DNA from 2 places in the Rummeliibacillus sp. JY-2-4R genome. Region 2 is predicted to be linked to the other one. Evidence: riboswitches for the same ligand, from Rfam matches in the RefSeq annotation. Region 2 holds a riboswitch; the other holds the start of a gene.
The links. Region 2 has a riboswitch for S-adenosylmethionine ahead of ACWV26_RS01210 (O-acetylhomoserine aminocarboxypropyltransferase/cysteine synthase family protein). Riboswitches for the same ligand answer to the same signal wherever they lie in the genome.
Positions count from the first base shown of each region.

Region 1: another riboswitch for S-adenosylmethionine. It lies ahead of metA (homoserine O-acetyltransferase MetA); the one in region 2 lies ahead of ACWV26_RS01210 (O-acetylhomoserine aminocarboxypropyltransferase/cysteine synthase family protein).

Region 1 covers NZ_CM132623.1:1,867,480-1,875,490, reverse strand. The annotation lists gene ACWV26_RS09045 (YeeE/YedE thiosulfate transporter family protein) at 1-971, opposite strand, end outside; gene ACWV26_RS09040 (GTP-binding protein) at 1,152-3,104, opposite strand; gene metA (homoserine O-acetyltransferase MetA) at 3,237-4,145, opposite strand; SAM riboswitch class I at 4,224-4,329, opposite strand; gene ACWV26_RS09030 (aminotransferase class I/II-fold pyridoxal phosphate-dependent enzyme) at 4,631-5,806, shown strand; gene ACWV26_RS09025 (acetylornithine transaminase) at 6,193-7,335, opposite strand; gene argB (acetylglutamate kinase) at 7,332-8,011, opposite strand, start outside.
Region 2 covers NZ_CM132623.1:243,634-251,644, forward strand. The annotation lists gene pepT (peptidase T) at 1-937, opposite strand, end outside; gene ACWV26_RS01200 (hypothetical protein) at 1,289-2,977, shown strand; gene ACWV26_RS01205 (NADPH-dependent oxidoreductase) at 3,088-3,819, opposite strand; SAM riboswitch class I at 3,988-4,099, shown strand; gene ACWV26_RS01210 (O-acetylhomoserine aminocarboxypropyltransferase/cysteine synthase family protein) at 4,219-5,514, shown strand; gene ACWV26_RS01215 (homoserine dehydrogenase) at 6,146-7,132, shown strand; gene ACWV26_RS01220 (DNA-binding protein) at 7,820-8,011, opposite strand, start outside.

The DNA.
Region 1 (8,011 bases), 1.6 Mb from region 2:
AATGCAAGTGATATCCATCCTTGCCAAGTCATCATTGCCGTACTAACTAATCCATTACCAATCGTACAACCGCCTGCTAAGCTAGCTCCAATCCCCATGAATATTCCACCAAAGAGACTTGAAACAATTGTTTTAACGTTTGGAACTCTTAATCTAAATTCATTACTGCCTTTTGCTGCAATAAAAGATCCTACAAAAATACCTAATACCAAGAATACTCCCCAATTTAGAAAAGTACTATCGCCCATCACTAAATATTGGATAATATTTGCTGATGGTGTTGTGATTCCTAATCCCGCATTTCTACCAGTTGCTTCACTTAATGGCCAAGCAATAATTGCAATAATTCCTACAAGTGATGCAGTGAAAAATGGATGCCAACGACGTTCAAACAAGTAATGTGCGATCCCAGTTTTTTTGGGTTTTAATGAAGGAATGAATACTTTAGGTTTTCTTGCTTCTTTTACCATGATAATTATAACGACTACTACCAATAGAAGAATTAGCAACCAGACATTTAATCCAATCGTTTTTGAAATTGAATTATTATGAACTTGGATAGAAGATAATTTGTTATTGACTGGTAATAGAACACCTGATTTCATAATCGCACTTGTAATCATATAAAAAATAAGTGCAACCCAGCTACCTATCAATCCTTCCGCTGCCCTATACCAAGTTCCCGTTGCACAACCTCCCGCAAGCACAATTCCTATACCAAATATAAAAGAACCAATTACAACTGCTACCCAAGAAAAAGTACCAGCTTCATATTGTAACAATCCAAAATGTATCAGTGAGTAAACGCCAACACTTTGTATTGCAATTGCTAATAATAATGCATAAAACATTCGATTATCTTTTGCAATATACATATCTCGGAAACCACCAGTTAAACAGAATCGCCCCCTCTGTAAAACAAATCCAAGAGCTGCACCACAAAGTAATCCTGTAATAATCATAAAAGTCATTTTATCACCTCATTAATTCATAGTAACCTTATAGGTATTTATTATATTCATTATTAAAATTTAAACAATAGATAATTCTTACTATTTCAATCTATTTTCAACACTTACTCTATGGAAATAGTTTTATATTCTCACGAATATAAAAAAATACATTGATTGGATTCTCCAATCAATGTATTTTTATTTCTTCAAACAATGCATAGCGGCTTCCGCTTCATACCAAGGTACTTGATAGCCTTTCCCTTTTGCACAAAATATGCTTTGGGAAGTGTATTCTGGGTCAGCATTTTTGTTGTATCCAATGTTTTTAATGACTTCCTCTGTATTGTGACAAAAATCATAACCGGAAAATTGAAGCGATAAAGCTCCTTTTCCATTTGTATATGCTGCAAAAATTGTATTGTAATTCATGAACGTGGATACAGGTACTCTCCCTTTAATAATTACTTGATCTTCTGTCATGATAGGCGTCTCAAATTCACCGCTTGCTTGTTGTATGTCTGTCATTATACGTCCAACAAACTCACTAGAAGCTTTCATTTTAAAAGAATAATATGGTTCTAGTAGTACATTATCTGCTTGCTCGAGGCCTTGTCGGATAGCACGATTAGTGGCTTCTCTAAAATCACCACCTTCAGTATGTTTAATATGTGCACGCCCCGTAATAAGTGTGAATTTAATATCTGTGATGGGAAAGCCGGTTAAGAGACCATGATGTTCTCTTTCGAATATATGCTGTTCAATCAAACGTTGATGCCCAATGGATAAATCATCTGCATGACAAGCATTTTCAAATAATATTCCAGCTCCCCTTGAAGCTTTTTCCATCCGTAAATGTACTTCTGCATAATGCTTTAGTGGTTCAAAATGTCCGTACCCAGTTATTGTGTTATTGATTGTTTCCTGATATAAAATTTGCGGGTTTTCAAAATGTACTTGAATTCCAAATCTTTCTTTTACTACTTCAACAAGCACTTCAAGTTGTATTACCCCCATGACATGTACATAAATTTCTTGGAATTTTTCGCTCCATAAAACATGTAAAGAAGGATCTTCCGCATCCAAAATTTTAAAATTTGAAAGGACATCTTTTATATGCTCCGTGCCTTCATTGACAACTTTTGATTGTAAAGTAGGTATCATTTCGAAAGATTGTTTAGCCTCAAAATCAGTTCCTCCAACTATATCTCCGATTGAGGCTTGCGTAATCCCGCAAACAGCAAAAATTTCACCGGCTTGTACTTCTTTAACCACTTCAAACTTTTTACCATTATATAATCGTATTTCAGTTACCTTTTCATTCTTTTCACCAAAACCTAATTCATCACGAACTTTCAACTTACCTGATAGGGCTTTAAGAAATGTAATTCGTTGTTTCTTATCATCATGACGAATTTTAAAAACTTTTGCTGTAAATGGTTTACTGCTATCAAAAGTAGTTTCAGTTAAAGTCATAAATTGTTCAAAAAAATCCATTATCCTAATATCTTTTAAGGCAGAGCCATCAGCACAAGGAAACGCCTTACCATTCTTTATTAATTGTTTAAATGATTTCAAGAATAGTTTTTCATCAATATTTTGTTCCAAATATTGATGAAGTAAAGTATCATCTCTTTCAGCTATAAATTCAATTAACTGCTCAGAAAGAGTGTGATCTTTTAGGTGATTTGTTATTGGAATAATATTAGGTGATAATTCTTGTTGCATTTCTCTCAATACAGCTTCAACATTAGCCCCTTCACGATCTGTTTTATTGATAAAGATAAATGTAGGTATCTTGTACTTTCGGAGTAGATGCCAGACAGTTTCAGAATGTCCTTCTACACCATCAACTGCACTTATGATAAAAATTGCATAGTCCATTACTTGAATTGCTCTTTCCATTTCTGGTGAAAAATCAACATGTCCTGGTGTATCAATAATTGTGTATGTATCTTCGCCTACAACTATACGACCTTGCTCAGCAAAAACAGTAATCCCTCTCTCACGTTCAATGGCATGATTATCTAAAAATGCATCTTTGTGATCAACTCTTCCCCTTTCTTTTATACTTTTTGTATGGTAAAGCAATTGCTCAGAAAATGTGGTTTTCCCGGCATCTACATGAGCTAATACGCCAATCGTTTTAAACATTAAAATTCCCTCTTTTCTAACATCCATTTTCATTATTATAGCAAACCATTTTTAAACCTTAATGGATGGAAGGATAAAAATAAACCGCTGCGATTAGTTAATACTTCGCAGCGGCTATAAATTATTAATTTACTATTCCCATTCATATGGTGTTTCTTGGTATACATAGTAATTCAACCAGTTTGAAAATAGTAGATGTGTATGTGAGCGCCAAGTGTTCAATGGCGCGTTTGTCGGATTATCATTTGGAAAATAATGTTTTGGAACTGCAATGTCAATTCCTTTTGCAACATCTCTCTCATATTCTTCTTTCAAAGTATCTGCATCATATTCTAAATGACCTGTAACCATGATTAACTTTTCATCATTAGATATAGCAATAAATAATCCAGCTTCATCTGAGGCAGATAATACAGTTAAATCTGGATGTGCTTCAACTTCTTCAAGTGAAACAGATGTGTGACGAGAATGGGGTGCTGTAAATACATCATTAAATCCTCTTAATAATTTAACTGTAGAATCATACACATTATGTCGGAAAATACCAGAGCATTTTTCTTTTAATGGGAATTTTCCAATCCCAAAGTGATGATAAAGTGCAGCCTGTGCCCCCCAACAAATATGTAATACAGAAGTTACATTTGTTTTTGACCAATCCATAATATCTTTTATCTCGTCCCAAAAATCAACTTCTTCAAATTCCATTAATTCAATTGGAGCACCTGTAATGATAAGACCATCAAACTTACGGTGCTTCACTTCTTCATATGTTGAATAAAAAGTTTCTAAATGAGATTTACTTACATTTTTTGATTCATGAGTAGCTGTGTTTAAAAACGTAACATTTGTTTGTAATGGTGTATTTCCTAATAATCTAAGAAGTTGTAATTCTGTTTTCTCTTTTTGTGGCATCAAATTTAAGATGGCAATATTTAATGGACGAATATTTTGACTTTTGGATCGATCTTCTTCCATAACGAATATTTTTTCTTTCTTTAATAGCTCTGTTGCAGGCAAATTTTTAGGAATATTAATTGGCAATTTTAAACGCTCCTTTTCAAAGTTAAATAAAAGACCTCTTTTCTATGATAAGAAAAGAGGTTTTGAAATTCTGCTCGATTCTTATCTTCCAAGACAATTGTCTTGTAGGACTTAGCACCTTTCTGTAAGACAGAGGTTGCTGAAGCTTCATAGGGCCATTTCCCTCAGCTTCTCTTGATAAGAGTTATGTAATTAATGTAATCCTAACATGAAAAATTTATTATTGCAAACTTTTCTGAAAATTATTTTACCTTCTAAAACATTGATATATAAAGGATATTAAACCCATTCTTTTAGTAAGATTTAAGAATACACACACAATTTAAGTACTAATTCTAATATCCCTATTCTACACATAAAATTAGTATTATAATAGTTTGTATTATGTGTTTTACTATTTTATATTTAATTTTTAACTGTTATATAATAGTTAACTATGGTAAAATATTTGATAGTTTTTATATTCAATTAAGGAGTGCTTACTAGTGAAAATCGAACGATCAAAGAAAATGGCAATGTTCCCAAAAGCAATATTTGGAGATTTAAAAGCCGCCGCTAATCGTAAAGCAGCTACTGGGACGAAGCTAATCGATTTAAGTCTTGGTAGCCCCGATTTACCACCTGACGAAAGGGTTCGGATGGAACTTTCTAAACAAGCAGCGTTATCAACTTCATACGGATACACATTAAGTGGTACTAAAAAATTCTATCAAGCTGTTGCAGATTATTATAAACGTCGTAGTAATGTAGATTTAGATCCTGACACAGAAATTATCCAAACAATGGGGTCTCAAGAAGGGTTAGTACACGTACCAATAGCATTTTGTAATCCCGGAGATTATATATTAACTACAAATCCAGCGTATGTTGCATATGATGCCGGAATTCACTTAGCAGAAGCGATTCCCTATTATATGCCTTTGTTAGAAGAAAACGGTTTTTTACCTAATTTAGATGCTATACCTGTAGAAATTGCTGAAAAGGCGAAAATGATGATATTAAATTTACCAGGCAACCCAGTTCCTGCAATGCCTTCTGAAGAATTCTTTAAAAAGGTTGTTGCATTCGCAAAAAAATACAATATTATTGTGCTTCATGATGCAGCGTACTCAGAATTTTACTTTGATGATGGTAAACCTATGAGTTTCTTATCTACTCCTGGGGCTAAAGAAGTCGGAATGGAAATCAACTCTCTTTCAAAAAGTTTTAGCTTAGCTGGAGCGCGAATTGCGTATATTACTGGCAATGCTGAAATGATTTCAATTATTCAAGAACTAAAATCCAATCTCGATTATGGAATATACTGCCCAATTCAAGATGCTGCATGTGTCGCTTTAGACAATGCAGAAGAAATTACAGATCGATTACGTTCTGTTTTTACTAAACGTCATCGTATTTTAATAGATGGTTTAGAAAAAATCGGCTGGAATGTGACGCCGTCTAAAGGTGGTATGTTCGTTTGGGCAAAATACCCAAATCAAGAATTGAATGATATCGAATTTGTTTATGAAGCAATTGATCAAACAGGAGTTGTAATGGTACCAGGTTCAATCTTTGGTGATGCTGGCAAAAACTATGTTCGTGTTGCATTAGTACAAGATGAATCACTATTGGCTGAAGCAATCGAACGTTTGGGAAAGCTTACTAAAGTAGAGGCTTAATAAAGAAAAGACATTAAAAAGCCTAGGTTTTGTTATTTTAACAAACTTAGGCTTTTTTTGTTGTTTCGGTTTTCTAAAAGTGTACATTTTATATTTAAATTAATAGTGTATCTGTTAAATTTACTCGTTTTATACATCAACTCTAAAATGAAATTAATATTAACATCTGTGCTTAAGTGGATGATTGATTTCTATAAATTTATTCACTTTTAAGTAGCTTTATTTTGGTTATCTTAAAATTTGTACAGGTAAATAAAGTATTTTGGAATAATAAAAGTGCTTACCAATAAGAAAAAAGTTACCCGTTCCTTTTTCTTATTGGAAGCACTTAAAATGGTTATTTTCTTGTGAATGGCGATTCTCGAGAGCGCTTTAATTCACTGATGTTATTTCGTAGTTGTTGTTACAGGAATTGAAGCTTGAATAATTTCAACTGCCTCATCAATCTCAGCTAAACTTACTGTTAATGGTGGTAAAACACGGACTACATTTTGTCCTGCTGCAACTAATAATAATCCGTTCTCTTCTGCAGCTTCTACAACTAATGAAGAATTTTCGCAAGTAAACCCTTGCAATAATCCCATTCCTCGAACTTCAACAGTTGAAGGAAGTGATTCTTTTAATTTTTCTGTTAAATATTGAGCTTTTTTCTGAACCTTTTCTAAAAATTCAGGATCGAAAACTTCATTTACAACAGTAGTTGCTACTGCCATAGCTAATGGATTTCCACCAAATGTAGTGCCATGTGTTCCTGGTCCAAAGCTATCGTAAAGTTCCGCGGTTCCTAGCATTGCTCCAACTGGAAAACCGCCAGCTAATCCTTTTGCAAGTGTGACAATATGTGGTTTTAAAGCTGTTTGCATATAGGCATATGCAGTACCTGAACGGCCAATTCCCGTTTGTACTTCATCTACGATACATAAAATCCCTTTTTCTTCGCATAGATTTTGAATAGCCTCAGCAAATTCAGGCGAGATAACATGTACTCCACCTTCACCTTGAACGACTTCTAACATAATTGCTGCTGTTTCATCATCAACTGTTTCGAATAGACTTTGAACATCGTTATAAGGAATATACTCAAATTTCTCAACAATAGGACCAAAACCGCTATGCACTTTTGCTTGACCAGTTGCTGACATTGCGCCAAAAGTTCTTCCATGGAAAGAATGCAAGCAAGTGATAATTTTATGTTTACCAGTATGCTTTCTTGCTAATTTGATTGCTGCTTCGTTTGCCTCTGTCCCACTATTACAGAAAAACGCATGTGATAAATGTGTGCCTTCTACTAACTTTTCAGCTAATTTTACTTGTTGTTTGCTTTCGAATAGATTGGATGTATGCCATAATAATTCGCTTTGTTGTTTAATTGTGTCTACTAATATTGGGTTTGCATGACCAAGGCTAAGTACAGCAATGCCACTAGTGAAATCTAAATACGATTTACCATTTTCATCCCACACTTCTGTTCCTAAACCTTTTACAAGTTGTATTGGTCTTCTTGCATAATTTCCAAATAACGCGCTCATGAGCGTACACCTTCTTTTGCAATTTTTGTTCCTTTAAAATATTGATTGACTATGTGAATTGCTGGAATACCTGCATTTAAACATTCAATAGCAGCTTCAACTTTAGGAATCATACCACCGTAAATATCTTCTGATTCAATCCATTGATAAATCAATTCGGGATTAACATCAGTTTGAACTTGATCATTGATTCTGATGCCTGCAGTATCTGTTACAAGAAGTAGTGCTTCTGCATTTATTGCTAATGCAATATCGCTAGCCACTGTATCACCATTAATGTTAAGCGGGATTCCTTCGTTTGTTGCACCAAAACAAGCAATAACTGGAATAATTTCTGAATCTAAATAATTCTGGATTGTTGCTTGGTGGACACTTTGAATTTTCCCCACATAGCCATATGTTGTTTGATCTAAAAAGTCACTTTCAAATATGGCTCCATCCATTCCATTTAAACCTACAGCTTGAATACCTGCATTTACTAATTCTTTAGTTAAGAAAGGATTTACCTTATCTATTAATGCACTTTGCACAATTTCTACTGCTTCTTTAGAAGTATAACGAATACCATTTACTGTTTTATAGTCAATATTGTTCTTTGCTAGATCCTCATTTATTACTGGGCCACCACCATGAACAATAACTATTTGATAACCATTAGTTTGATAGTTCTTTATTG
Region 2 (8,011 bases):
CAGTTATAGCATCTTCACCGTACTCCGCTTTGATTGCTTTTTCAGCTTCTTTAAATAGAGCTTTTTTTGCTTCGAATGCTTCGCGATTATGGTCACGAATAATGTATGAAAGAGTAGTGTTTTCAATTTCACCTTTAAAATACATAAGATGGATGAAACCTTCATGATCTTCTGTTGCTTCCGGAACAGCTTCTTTAGGCATCATTTCTTGGAATTTAATGGCCATTGTAATAGAATTGACCATTTTACCCTTAGCAGAGCCTGGATGAACATTCGTACCGCGAGTTGTTACTTTAGCTGCAGCAGCATTAAAGCTTTCATATTGAAGCTCTCCAAGAGGACCACCATCCATTGTGTAAGCATAATCAGCATTAAAACGCTCAACATCAAATTTGTGAGGACCACGTCCAATTTCTTCATCAGGAGTAAACCCTACACGGATTTTGCCGTGTTTTACTTCTGGATGTTGAATCAAGTATTCCATAGCAGTCATAATTTCTACGATTCCTGCTTTATCATCAGCACCAAGTAATGTTGTACCATCTGTTGTGATCAGTGTTTGACCAACATAGTTTGCTAATTCAGGTGAATTCTTTGGTGATAAAACAACATCAGCATTCAGTTGAATATCGCCACCATCATAATTGTCATGACGCTGAGGATTTACATTTGTACCAGTATAGTCAGTTGCTGTATCAACATGAGCTAAAAAGCCAATGGTTGGTAATTCCTTTTCAGAGTTTGCAGGTAATGTTGCAAATAAATAGCCATTTTCATCAACTGAAACTTCTTCCATACCAATTTCTTTTAATTCAATTTCTAATACACGTAGTAAATCCCATTGCTTTTCTGTAGAAGGCGTTGTTTGGCTTTCTTCGTTAGATTGAGTATCAATTTTAGCGTAACGAGTTAATCGTTCGATGACCGTTTCTCTCATTTTTGTGAATCCTCCTTAAATTTAAACCATTGTCATAATTCTAACACTTTCCTTCGAACTACGGAATATTTTAACAAGTGTATTGTAAAGAAAATAAAGTATATCTAAAACTTCCTTAGCTCAATTCTAAAAAATATCATTAATGCTTTTATTTTTACATTACAAAATGCGACAATAATACAGATATGACTAATTAATAACTAGATGTAAGGAATCGTCTAACATTTTCTTTATGCAATATTCTTTATAATTTATACCCAATAAATTTTGAAACAATAATTCATAAGTAAAAATAAATGAAACTTCTCAAGTTTAGAGTCGTATCTTAAATATGAGAAAGGATGAGTAAATATGACAACGACGTTAATCATGTCAGCGGTTATCGCAATTGTAGCGACTATATTAATCGTACCTCTAACGAGCAAAACGCCTGATGGTGATTATAAGACAAAGTTTAAGTTACAAATGGTTATTGCTATTTTTATCTTAGTTTTAATTATTGCAGCAGTAGGTTTTTATATTACAAAAACTGATCAAAACTGGTCGGGACTATGGCCAGCACTTCTTGTAATTTCAATAATAGGTACACTTTTATCTAATGGAAATGAAAGAAAGATTAAGGGAATCATAGCTTTGGCAAGTTTAGTGTTTGGAGCTTATCTTTTAGCAGCTCCACTTTTTAATGCAAATCAAAAATACCAATCAGCAGAGATGGCAAAGAAAGTTGAGCTAAAGGCGTTTGATGATACAAAAACGCCTGCAAGCGTACCACCAAAGTTTGCCCGCAATAAAATGAAGAAGGCATTTAGCCAAGTACCAAATACAAGTTACTATGAATTAGGCAATCTACAAATCCAAAAAGTAAAAGGTGAATACGTTTATATTGCACCTGTTGAATTCTCTGATTTCTTTAAATGGATGAAAGGGAAAGAATCTCCTGGTTATTTGATGATGAGTGCGACTAATTCGTCTGACAATCCTAAATTTGTTAGTTCGCCGATGGTGTATACAACCTCAGCCTATTTAAATAACAATGTGGAACGTCATATGAGATTAGCAAATACGAAGGAAATCTTCTATGGTGATGCACAATTAGAGGTTAATGATGATGGAAAGCCATATTATATCCGTACTTATGGGACATTTATATCTGGACGTAACGGCTTTGACCCAAAAGGGATTGTTATGATTGATGCAGAAACAGGAGATTCTAAAACATATGAATTAAAGGATGTACCTGAATTTATCGATGGTGCAATTTCTCCAGAAGCTGTAAGTCGCCAAAATGAATATTTTGGAAAATACGTCCATGGTTATTTGAATAGTATCTTTGGCAAAAAAGATGTCAAATTACCTTCAGATGAAGGAACAGAAGCAAATGTTAGTCCAGTATTTGATGAAAATGGAACAATGTTTTACTTCACGGATTTCACAAGTCCTAAAAAAGGCGTAGATTCTATGCTCGGTTATTCATTGACGAATGCTAGAACAGGCCAAGCTACGTACTATTCAGGAAACAAGCAAGAAGCATATATGGATTCACAAGGCGCTATACAAATTCTCGAAAAGAAATTCATCGAGAAAAAGTGGCAAGCTGCTATGCCAATTATTTATAACTTTTATGGTGAAGCAAGTTGGTTAGTACCAGTGCTTGACTCGAATGGCTTCTTACAAAATTATTCAATAGTTTCAGCAGCAAGCCCAGAGCTTTCTGTTTCAGCAGCTACGCCAAATGAGGCATTAAGACAATATAAAACAATTATTAACCGTTCGAAGAGCAGCTCTTTAAATAGTAGTTCTTCAAATGAAGAAAAAACGGCAAAAGGTAAAGTTGTCCGTGTTTACAAAGAGAAGAGTGGGGATTTCACTACCATCTCATTCCTATTAGACAACAAAGAAAACTATATTGTTAGCTCAGAAGCAGCTCCTCTTGCAGTTTATTTAAAAGAGGGTGACCAAGTAGTAGTAACCTATTTGAATTCTAATGATGTCTTTTTACCTGTTAAAGAAATGACAATTGCAGGTATTGAAAGTAAATAAAAAGAAAAGCAAGCTTGTCTTGTACCCACAAATTAAAAGAGAGCCACGAAAAGACTAAACACTTTTCGTGGCTCTTTCTTTATGATGATTTATGTTCGAAATGAATTATGTTACTTCCAAGTAAATCCTTTGCTTGCTAGGAATTCTTTCATATATGGTCGGCGTTGTTCAATTAGATAATCGGCCATTTGTTTAGTCCAATTGGCTGATTTCTTATTAGAAGAACGACTTTCATAATATTTTTCTAAGAGTGTATCGTATTCATCTAATAGTTGGTCATACTTTTCTACGTTATAGCTATTTTCGTGCAAAACTGCATCTAAAGGAAGACGAGGTTTTGTTTCGTTTCGTTTTGTTGGTGTACCAATAGTCATTGCAAATAGTGGGAAAACGTAATCAGGTAAATCGAATAAATCACTAATTTCAGCAGGTTTGTTGCGTGCACCGCCGATATAGCAAATACCATATCCTTTTGATTCTGCTGCAATAACAAAGTTTTGTGCGAATATGGCAACATCTGCAACACCGGCCAAAAGATTTTCTGCAGAATCAGCAACAATTTCTACACCTTGTTTTTTACCCGCAGATTGAAGACGTTTAAAATCTACACAAAACAAGAAAGCAGCTCCTGCTGTTTGGAATTGAAATTCATTATTGGATAGAACACCAAGTTTTTGTTGCTTTTCTTCATCGGATACCCAGATTACACTATATGCTTGGATAAAATGTGATGTTGCTGCCATTTGAGCAGTTTCAACTAAATCTCTCACAACATCTTTTGGAATTTTTTCGCCTGTATATTTTCGAACTGATGTATGACTGCGTAATAATTCTTTAACCATTCTTAAATGTCAGCTCCTTATATGGTAAGTTTCATCTCTACTATACGGGATTTTACTCAAAATTGCATCTCTGCTAATTTTGTTATTTAAAAAATTCAGAAAAATCTTGACTTTTATCCTAGTATTCTTCTATACTTACTTCAATAAGATGGAATAAAAACCAAATAACCTTTATCAAGAGCGGCGGAGGGATAGGCCCTGCGATGCCCAGCAACCAGTAACATACCGTTTACCAAGGTGCTAATTCCTACAGGTTCACATCGGATCTGAGAGATAAGGGGAGGATAATGCTAAATTTAACCCTCTTCTTACGTGAAGAAGGGTTTTTCTTTTTATAGAAACCCTTTTACACACCTCCGTTTTCCATCTATCACATTTAAATTTTAGGAGGAATTATCAATGACAGAATTACGTAAAGAGACTTTAGCAGTACATGGTGGTCAAACACCTGATCCAACAACAGGAGCAATTGCCGTTCCTGTGTATCGCACAACAGCATACAAATTCAAGGATTCTGAACATGCCCGTAAATTATTTGCACTTGAAGAACCAGGTAATATCTATTCTCGTATTATGAATCCAACTGTAGATGTTTTTGAGAAACGTATCGCATTGCTAGAAGGTGGTACAGCAGCAGTTGCCCTTTCTTCAGGTATGGCAGCTATTGCATTTTCAATTTTAAACATTGCTCGCGCTGGCGATCATATTGTTTCAGCAGCTAGTATTTATGGTGGTACTTACAATCTATTTGCAAATACATTGCCTCGCTATGGCATTACAACGACATTTGTTGATGAAAAAAACAATGCAGAATTTGAAGCAGCAATCAATGAAAATACAAAAGCAATTTATGCTGAAACAATTGGTAACCCAAGTCTTTCAATTGTAGATATTGAAGCATTAGCAGAAATTGCACACAAACATGAAATTCCATTAATTATTGACAATACATTTGCTTCACCTGTAGGTTGCAATCCAATCGAATTTGGTGCAGATATCGTTGTTCATTCTGCAACGAAATGGATTGGTGGTCATGGTACAACAATTGCTGGTGTAGTAGTGGATGCCGGTAAATTTGATTGGACCCGTGGAAAATTCCCTGATTACACTGAGCCAGATGCATCTTATCATGGTTTACGCTATGGTATTGATACGAGTGATGCAGCTTTCGCAACTCGTTTACGCGTTCAATTACTACGTGACTTTGGACCAACACTTAGCCCAGATGCAGCATTCAATCTATTACAAGGTTTAGAAACACTTCATTTACGTGTTCCATATCACAATGAAAATGCACGCAAAGTAGCAGAATATCTTCAATCTAATGACCAAGTTGAATGGGTACATTATAACGGATTTGATGACAGCGAATTTGCATCACTTGCTAAAAAATACTTAAAAAATGGTTTCGGCTCTGTACTTACATTTGGTATCAAAGGGGGCCGTGATGCGGGGCGTCAGTTAATCGACAATATTGAATTATTCTCCCATGTTGCAAATGTTGGGGATGCACGTTCATTAATCATTCACCCAGCATCTACAACACATCAACAATTGAATGCTGAAGAACTTAAAAAAGCAGGTGTTCCCGAAGAATTAGTACGCCTATCCATTGGTTTAGAAGCAGCAGAAGATATTATCAATGCATTAGAAACTGCGTTTGCAAAAGTAAACACAAAAGCAACTGCGAAATAAAGCGAAACTTTAATTAGTGGGGGTTTTCTGACGTACAGGAGGTATCAGTGCCAACGTTGTGATTGACGTGGCGGTTTTAGTTGGCCATACCCCACTAATTGTTAGTCCCGTTCTACTGTCGATTAGTTCAACTAAACCTCTGCTAACGCATCGGTAAGTTTCACTGTATCTCACCGATCGGGTTTTTACGGGCAGTTATCTCAACCGCTGCTTCTTCAAGTTCTTTAAAGCCTTGAGGTGGGAGGCAAAAGCCAGTTAATGCGGGATAAAAGAATATAGTCAGTTTCAACTATATGAAAGAGTGACGCTTTTATGGCAGTCACTCTTTTCTTTTCAAAAGTGTATTAAAATTATTTTTAATCTCCTACTAATCAGAAAATTCCATTAAATCAACGTTGTAAGCGCTTTTCATGACCTCCTAGAAAAAACAATTGTCTTTCTGAGAAAGATTTTCCTTGTAATCTGTCCGTAGGTAGTCTAAAATCATCAATAAGTAAAATTATTCAGTTTTTTTAATAGCGTTTTAGTTTAGTATTATTCATCAAGCTTAAGAAGAGCTTCACGTGGATAGGATGAACCTGAAAAAAGCAATTCTACAATATAAGAAAGAAAAAATTTGGAGGCGAGAAACATGACGGCAGTGAAGGTGGCAATTTTAGGTTTTGGAACGGTTGGCCAAGGTATTCTTCGTATTGTCAATGAGAAGCGTGAATACTTTAAAAACACTTTAGGTGTGGATATCGAAATCGCTAAAATTCTCGTAAATAATGTGAACAAACCACGCCCGCATGCACCAAAAGAATTACTAACAGATAATTTTGAGGATGTTTTAGCAATTCCAAACTTAGAGGTTGTATTTGAGGCTATCGTTGGCGAAGAACCAGCGTATAGCTATTTATCTCAAGCAATCAAAAAAGGTTGCAACATTATTACAGCGAACAAAGTGATGTTCTCAAAATATGGTTTAGCTTTACAAGAAAAAGCAAAACAATTTGGAGTGCAAGTTGGCTTTGAAGCTACTGTTGCTGGTGGGGTACCTGTGATCAAAACAATGCAAAATATTCTACGTGTAAACAAAGTTAGCCATATTCAAGGAATCCTAAATGGCACTTCAAACTACATCCTAACTCAAATGCGCAGTGAAGGCATGCCATTTAATGAAGCACTAAAAGATGCACAGAAGTTAGGTTATGCAGAAGCTGATCCATATAATGATATTTCTGGTCAAGATCCATTCCGTAAGTTAATGATTTTAAGTGCACTAGCATTTGGGGAACAGCCGAATTGGGATGATGTTGATGTGGTTGGAATCGATGGAATTACTGCCGAACAAGTAGAAGAAGCCAAGGCAAAAGGATTACGGTATCGCCATATTGCTGATGTACGCAAAGATGAAGCAACAGGTAAAATCATTGCCACAGTGGGTCCACAATTGATGGGGCCAGATCATCCGCTCTATTCTATAGAAGGAGTTAATAACGCAGTAGCACTTGATACAAATTATATCGGTACACTTACACTTGTGGGGCCAGGAGCAGGCATGTTCCCTACAGCTAGTGTTATGGTGGAAGACTATGCAGACATGTTAGTAAAAGCACCAGTAGTCGTTTCAATTTAATATTGCACTCATTCCTAGTGTTCTTAAATATTCTTCATTCATATTATATAATCGTAGTGGGTTGCTAATAGTGTCTTAATATTTAGTGAACAAATTAGCACCCCTGACGAGCTTATGCTTCTTATATAAAAGACGCCTACTGATACATAATAAATAAGAAAGTAAAAGAGGGATATGGTTAGGGTTGTACTTTAAAGCTTATAAGAGTGTTTTAAAAAAAGAACTTCTTTTTGCTTTTAATCATTGTAGTTTTATTATTTTTACATTTGGTATTTGGATGGAAATTCCTGTTTTTGTGATATTCCGCATTAACGGGCAGTAAGACTAACTGCGAGGCTATAGAAAATTCGAAGAAGCATAGGTGTGGGATAACTGCCCGTAAATGCCCGATTGGTTCAACTAACAATCAGCGGGGGAACCCCACTGATTGAAGTTTCACTTTATCAATATGGATTGAAAAAATGACTGCGAGTGGTGTTGATTTCGATAGGGGTATTGAATCAATTTAAAAGTAGCGCACAAGTTTGTGAATAACGGTAGAAACATTATTTGGATATTTCTTAAAATCGAAGTTTGTTTTATTTTCATATGTTGTGCAATTGTTGAATTAATCTTTCTACTCATTGTGATTCAATAAGAGGCATACCAAAAGTTAAGTATTCCTAACTTTTAGTATGCCTCTTATATTTAGTCTTCGTCTTTAATATCAATATCCTCAGGGATGGGTGTATTTTTCCATATTTCAATTTCTTCTTTTATTCTTTCTAGCTGCTCGTAGTATCGATCGAATTGATCACTACTAATCAATAACTGTTCTCCATCATAAACTGCACGAATGCGGCCTTCTAAAACATAACGCATCACTTGATGTTCTGGCAT